DNA from 3 places in the Streptomyces sp. CY-1 genome. Region 2 is predicted to be linked to each of the others. Evidence: riboswitches for the same ligand, from Rfam matches in the RefSeq annotation. Region 2 holds a riboswitch; each other region holds the start of a gene.

Region 1 (2,254 bases), 3.2 Mb from region 2:
CATGCCCTTCACCAGGTGCAGCGTGGGGTCGGTCAGCAGCGGACCGACGATCCCCGAGACGAAGCGCGGATCGAATTCCCGCAGGTCGGCGTCGATGAAGCAGATGATGTCGCCGCTCGTGGCCAGCAGGGAGCGCCACAGCACCTCGCCCTTGCCGGGCAGCGCGGGCAGCCGGGGGAGCAGCGAGTCGCGGGGGACGACGGTGGCGCCCGCCGCCGCGGCGACCTCGGCGGTGCGGTCCGTCGAGCCGGAGTCCACCACCACCAGCTCGTCCACCAGCGGCGCCGACTCGCCCATCAGCTCCCGGCGGATGGTCGCGGCGATCTCGCCGACCGTGGCCTCTTCGTTCAGGGCGGGCAGGACCACGCTCAGGGTCGTCGCCGAGCCCCGTTTCGCGTCCAGCAGGCGGTCCAGCGGCCGGTCGCCGGCCGACCAGGAGCGGTGCTTCAGCCAGCGCTCCACCTCATCCAGCACCTGTGTCTCTCCCTGCCGTGGTCGCTGTGATCCATCTCGCGCTTCGGACGGCTAGCTCAACCATCCGGGCCGTCGGTTACAGTCTTGAACAACGCACATGACCGTCGTATGTCGGGGTCGACCTCGGTGTTTACCAAGGAAGCCCGTGACGATGCCGTGCGGACAAACGCCCGGGTCCGCCCGGTGCCATACCGCTCATCCAGAGGGGCAGAGGGAACGGCCCGTTGAAGCCCCGGCAACCCTCCAGCCGATCTCGCATTCCGCAGCGAGGCTCCCGGCTCGGGAAGGTGCCAATTCCGTCTCGTGGCGAAATGCGTCGCGAGGAAGATGAGGAGAAAGGGCCTCGCCATCCATGGCTGTGCAGTCAGTAGAAAGCTCAACCACTTCCTCCGCCTCCGACGCCCCCGGTGCCTTCGGTCCCGCCATCGCATTGTCCTGCCGGGAGTGCGGTGAGCGGTTCGATCTCGGCCCGATCTTCGCGTGTGAGGTCTGTTTCGGGCCGCTCGAGGTCGCGTACGAGCTGCCGGCCGGTGACCCGGAGGAGCTGCGGCGGCGCATCGAGGCCGGTCCGAACAGCATCTGGCGCTATGCCCCGCTGCTGCCCGTCCCGGCGGACGTGGCGGACCTGCCCAGCCTGCACCCCGGTTTCACCCAGCTCGTCAAGGCCGACAACCTCGCCCGTGAGCTCGGCGTCACCGGTGAGCTGCACATCAAGGACGACTCCGGGAACCCCACCCACTCCTTCAAGGACCGGGTCGTCGCCATCGCCGTCCAGGCCGCCCGGACCTTCGGCTTCACCACCCTCTCCTGCTCCTCCACCGGCAACCTGGCCGGCGCGGTCGGCGCCGCGGCCGCCCGCGCGGGCTTCCGCTCCTGCGTCTTCATCCCGCACGACCTGGAGGCGGGCAAGGTCGTCATGGCCGCGGTCTACGGCGGTGAGCTGGTCGGCATCGAGGGCACCTACGACGACGTCAACCGCTTCTGTAGCGAGCTGATCGGCGACCCGGCGGGCGAGGGCTGGGGCTTCGTCAACGTCAATCTGCGGCCGTACTACGGCGAGGGCTCCAAGACCCTGGCCTACGAGATCTGCGAGCAGCTCGGCTGGCGGCTGCCGGACCAGATCGTCATCCCGATCGCCTCCGGCTCCCAGCTCACCAAGATCGACAAGGGGCTGAAGGAGCTGATCTCGATCGGTCTGGTCGAGGACAAGCCCTACAAGATCTTCGGCGCCCAGGCCGAGGGCTGCTCCCCGGTCTCCGCCGCCTTCAAGGCCGGCCATGACGTCGTCCGGCCGCAGAAGCCGCGGACCATCGCCAAGTCGCTGGCCATCGGCAACCCCGCGGACGGCCCGTACGTCCTGGACATCGCCCGCCGTACGGGCGGCGCGGTGGAGGACGTGAACGACGAGCAGATCGTCGACGCGATCAAGCTGCTCGCCCGCACCGAGGGGATCTTCGCGGAGACCGCGGGCGGGGTGACCGTCGGCGTGACCAAGAAGCTGATCGAGGACGGTCTGCTCGACCCGTCCCTGACGACCGTCGTGCTCAACACCGGCGACGGCCTCAAGACCCTCGACGCGGTGGCCCCCACCACGGGTCCCTCCGCCATCATCCGCCCCACCCTTGACTCGTTCCGAGAGGCTGGTCTCGCATGAGCGTCAACGTCCGAATTCCGACCATCCTGCGCACCTACACCGCCGGTCAGGCCGAGGTCCCCGCCGAGGGCGCGACCCTCGCCGAGGTCCTGGCGGACCTGGAGAAGAACCACCAGGGCATCGCGG
Region 2 (2,254 bases):
GGCGGCGACCGCGCCAGGACCGTCAATATCTCCACCATGTCCGCGCTGGTCGTCGCCGGTACCGGCGCGCGGGTCGTCAAGCACGGCAACCGCGCCTCGTCCTCCGCCAGCGGCGCCTCCGACGTACTGGAGAAGCTCGGCGTCAACCTGGACATCACCCCGGAGCGGGTGGTCGAGGTCGCGGAGGAGGCGGGGATCACCTTCTGCTTCGCGGTGAAGTTCCACCCGTCGCTGCGGCATGTCGCCTCGGCCCGCCGCGAGCTGGGCGTGGCCACCCCGTTCAACCTGCTCGGCCCGCTGACCAACCCGGCGCGGGTGAAGTGCCAGGCGACCGGGGTCGCGGATGCCCGGATGGCGCCCATCATCGCCGGGGTGCTGGCCGAGCGGGGCTCCTCCGCGCTGGTCGTACGCGGCGACGACGGGCTGGACGAGCTCACCGTGACCACGACCTCCCAGGTGTGGGAGGTCCGGGGCGGCGCCGTGCGCCAGGAGACCCTCGACCCGCGGGACGTGGGCATCGAGCGGGCCCCTGTGGAGGCCCTGCGCGGCGCGGACGCCTCGTACAACGCCGATGTGGCCCGCCGGCTGCTGGCGGGCGAGCGGGGCCCGGTCCGGGACGCGGTGCTGCTGAACTCGGCGGCGGCGCTGGTGGCGCTCGAGCCGGAGCCGGGGGACAAGCCCCTGGCGGACCGGATCGCGGCGGGTGTCGCGCGGGCCGCCGAGTCCATCGACTCGGGCGCGGCGCGCGACGTCCTGGAGCGGTGGGTACGGGCCACCCACGCCTAGGCGTCGCGCTTACGGTTGGGCGTTGCCCTTACGGCGCCCATGTTCCGTCCGTGTCCTGTCCGGGATGCGGACAGGACATGGGCGTCGGCGTCCGGCATGGCATACTCCTGACCAGGTCACGAGTGACAGCGACTACGGCCCCGGCCCGCTGTCCGGCAACCCTCCGTCCGTGGCGGGGTGCCCCGGGTGATGACCAGGCCGCCAGGCAGCGAGGCCGGCGGCAAGCGCGGACCCCTCGCACTAGGGGTCCTGGTGGTCGAGGGAGTTCTTCCGTGATGCAGCGAATGCGCTAGGGCCGAGCGGCCCGTTTCCCCGCCAGTGCTCCGCGCGGTGCCGCCGTGCGTCGAGCGACTTTCCGCGCCCTGATGGCCGCCTTACCGCCGTCTTTGTGCGCGTCACGCCTTCGACCCTCCCGGGAGACTTCGCCATGTCCGCGCGCCCTGCTGCCACCACCTCCGCTGCCTCCGCTGCCGATTCCGCCGCCTCCGCCGATTCCTCCGTCGCCGCCTGTGCGCCGCTGCCCGTGCTGGGCGGCGATGTCCTGGTGCCCCTGGTCACCGGGGGCGAGGTGACCTACGCGGCGCTCGACTACGCCGCCAGCGCCCCCGCGCTGCGGCGGGTCTGGGACGACATCGCCGCCTACGCGCCGTACTACGGCAGCGTGCACCGCGGGGCGGGCTACCTCTCGCAGCTCTCCACCGACCTCTTCGAGAACAGCCGTAAGGACGTCGCCGCCTTCCTCGGCTGCCGCGCGGACGACCAGGTCGTCTTCACCCGCTCCACCACCGATTCGCTCAACCTCCTGGCCGCCGTGGCGCCGCGCGGCACCGAGGTCTTCGTCTTCGAGACCGAGCACCACGCCTCGCTGCTGCCGTGGGAGCAGCGGGAGGACGTCACCGTCCGCTACCTCAGCGCCCCGCGCTCCCCGCGGCAGGCGGTGGAGACGCTGGAGAAGGCGCTCGCGGGGCGCGCCGAGGGCCCGGCGCTGGTCTGCGTGACCGGCGCGTCCAATGTGACCGGTGAGCTGTGGCCGGTGCGCGAGCTGGCCGCCGCCGCGCACGCCCACGGCGCCCGTATCGTCCTGGACGCCGCGCAGCTTGCCCCGCACCACCCGGTGGACATCGCGGAGGCGGACGTCGACTGGGTGGCCTTCTCCGGGCACAAGCTGTACGCGCCCTTCGGCGCCGGTGTGCTGGCCGGGCGGGCGGACTGGCTGCGCGAGGCCCGGCCGTATCTGGCGGGCGGTGGCGCCAGCCGTAAGGTGACGCGCAGGGACGACGGCGGTGTCGACGTGGAGTGGCACACCACCGCCGCCCGGCACGAGGCGGGCTCGCCGAACGTCATCGGCGTCTACGCGATCGCGTCGGCGTGCAGGGCGCTGACCGAGGCCGGTTTCGAGGGCCTGGTCGCCCGTGAGCGGGAGCTGATCGAGAAGGTGCGGGCGGGGCTGGCCGAGGTGCCCGAGGTG
Region 3 (2,254 bases), 6.6 Mb from region 2:
CGCCGGGTGCTGCTCTCCCGCGACCGGGGGCTGCTGCGCCGCCGTGAGCTGTGGGCCGGGGCGTATGTCTACAGCGACCGGCCCGACGAGCAACTGCGGGACGTCCTCGGCCGGTTCACCCCGGGTCTGGCGCCCTGGACCCGCTGCACCGCCTGCAACGGCCCGCTGGAGGACGCCGACAAGGAGTCGGTCCGGGAGCGGCTCCAGCACGGCACCCGGCGCACCTACGAGGTCTTCGCCCGCTGCACGGTCTGCGAGCGGGTCTACTGGCGCGGCGCCCACCACGCCCGGCTGGAGGCCATCGTGGCCGGGGCGATGGACGAGTTCGGCGACGCCCGGGCCGCCCTGTCCTGAGCCGAGCCGCCCGGCAGAGTGCCTGGTCCTGGGGCGCGGACTCAGGACAGGTCGTCCTGGAGGGCCTCCGGAATCGTGGTGTGGAAGGCCGGATGGGCGTGCAGCCGCCGCACATAGGCGCGCAGCCGCCCATGGCGGGAGACCCGCTGGGCCGCGTCGGCGTCCAGCCGGAGCCGGTGCTCGGTGTCGAGCTGGACGAGGGCCACCCACAGGTCCACATCGGCGGCGGTCAGCTCGCCGCCCAGGGCGTACGGCGCGGTCGCGAGGCTGCGGTCCAGGCGCCCGAGGGCGGTCAGCAGCCGCTCCAGCGCGGCGTCCCGGCACTCCGCCTCGTGCGCCGTCCCGGCCTGCCGCGCCGCGTGGGTGATGTCGTCGTCGAGGAGTTCCCGGAGGGCGTCGATGTCCGCGGCGCGGGGCGCCGGGCGCAGCCGGGGGCGTCCCGGTCCGCCGCCGTCGCTCAGATGGCCGGCGAGGTCGCGCAGGATGTCGGGTGTGTGATTGCTGACGACACGTCCGGTCCAGCCGTCGCACAGCGCGGGCGCGTCCACCGGCCCGCCGTAGCGGTGCCAGGTGGCCTCGTAGGCCCCGCGCAGTGCGGCGAACGCCTCGGGGGTCTCGTCCGGGTGCCCGACGAGGGTGGTGGCGACGGTGTCCCGCAGCCCGAGCAGATCGAGGGTGATGGAGACGCGCAGCGAGAGCGGACAGCTCGCGGAGAGATAGAGCCGATAGCGATGCGGCACCGGATAGAAGCCACCGGCGAGGTCGACGCCGATGCGGCTGCGGAAGCGGTGCGGCGGCGCGGGCGGGACGATCCGGGGGCCGGGCGAGCAGGGGTCGGGGTCGAGAAGAGCGGCAGGACCTGAACTGACCGGAAACGTCTCGGACATGGCTCTCCAAGGCAAGGACGGAGCCCCGGCCCGCCGGTCTGGGCGGCGCCGATGGCGCTACGGAAGGGAAGCCCGCGCGGGGCGTTCGCCGGGAGGCTGCCGGGACGCACCCGGCCCCGGCGCGCTGGGCCGCGCTCGGTGACCGCGTCGATTCAGCCGGCTGGACTGGAGGCGCTGCAAATGCGCAGCAGATCGATGTGCAGACGCCTGGTCAGGAGGTGACGACGGCGGAGCGGGGACCGGAGCGGGGACCACCGCCGGGGACGCCGACGGGCGCATTCCCCGTCGCTGTCGGTCCTGGGCATCTCACCGATCCCATCATCGGGGGCTCGCGAGGCAGCGAGACCGCGCTTGTCCCGTCCGCACCGACGGAACCTGGTCGTCACCCGGGGGCACCCCGTCGCGGGAGAAGGGTTGCCTGTCAGCGAGCCGGGGCCGATGACCCATCCGAGCGGGGATTCCGCACGGTGGGCGCTGACCATCGTGACCGTCCCTGACAGTGTCGTCGCGCTCCGCGAGGGCGTCAACCCATGCCGGGACGGCCAACGCGGGCCGACGGCACGGTGGATGCCCGCTCAGCGGAACGGCCGCCGAGCGCCGCCGATGGCCCGCTCGATGAGGACCATGGCCGCGTCGTCCGCCAGCCGTCCCTCGGCATGCCGGACCAGCGCGTGGCGCAGCCGGTCCAGGTACTCGCCCGGGGTGGCACCGTCCAGCGTCTCCATGGTCCGGTGCAGCGGAAAGAACTCGTTGTAGTGGTTGCGGGCCTCGACCACGCCGTCGGTGTGCAGCAACAGCCGGTCACCGGGCAGGAACGGAAAGGTCTCGACGCGGATCGGGGGAGGGCTCAGGAACTCCTCCAGGCCGAGTGGCGGCAGCGGACGCGCCGGGTCCAGGGAGCGCACCTTGCGCTCGCGCATCACCAGGGGCGGCGGATGGCCGCGGTTGATCAGCTCGACCAGCGACTCGTCCGACACCTGGGCGAGGAGCACGGTGACGAACTGCTCCTCCAG

Evidence for each region. A riboswitch is a leader RNA that binds a small molecule or an ion and turns the genes downstream of it on or off. The one in region 2 is predicted to bind S-adenosylmethionine.
Region 1: it holds a riboswitch for S-adenosylmethionine, as region 2 does, so the genes downstream of both, thrC (threonine synthase) here and ACK1X7_RS14655 (aminotransferase class V-fold PLP-dependent enzyme) in region 2, are expected to answer to the same signal.
Region 3: it holds a riboswitch for S-adenosylmethionine, as region 2 does, so the genes downstream of both, ACK1X7_RS42895 (glutathione S-transferase C-terminal domain-containing protein) here and ACK1X7_RS14655 (aminotransferase class V-fold PLP-dependent enzyme) in region 2, are expected to answer to the same signal.

Annotation. Positions count from the first base shown of each region.
Region 1 covers NZ_CP178393.1:6,615,654-6,617,907, forward strand. The annotation lists gene ACK1X7_RS28490 (glucosyl-3-phosphoglycerate synthase) at 1-474, opposite strand, end outside; SAM riboswitch class I at 667-808, shown strand; gene thrC (threonine synthase) at 827-2,128, shown strand; gene ACK1X7_RS28500 (MoaD/ThiS family protein) at 2,125-2,254, shown strand, end outside.
Region 2 covers NZ_CP178393.1:3,391,829-3,394,082, reverse strand. The annotation lists gene trpD (anthranilate phosphoribosyltransferase) at 1-786, shown strand, start outside; SAM riboswitch class IV at 901-1,019, shown strand; gene ACK1X7_RS14655 (aminotransferase class V-fold PLP-dependent enzyme) at 1,214-2,254, shown strand, end outside.
Region 3 covers NZ_CP178393.1:9,981,884-9,984,137, forward strand. The annotation lists gene ACK1X7_RS42890 (Mut7-C RNAse domain-containing protein) at 1-354, shown strand, start outside; gene ACK1X7_RS42895 (glutathione S-transferase C-terminal domain-containing protein) at 396-1,241, opposite strand; SAM riboswitch class IV at 1,584-1,730, opposite strand; gene ACK1X7_RS42900 (PP2C family protein-serine/threonine phosphatase) at 1,817-2,254, opposite strand, start outside.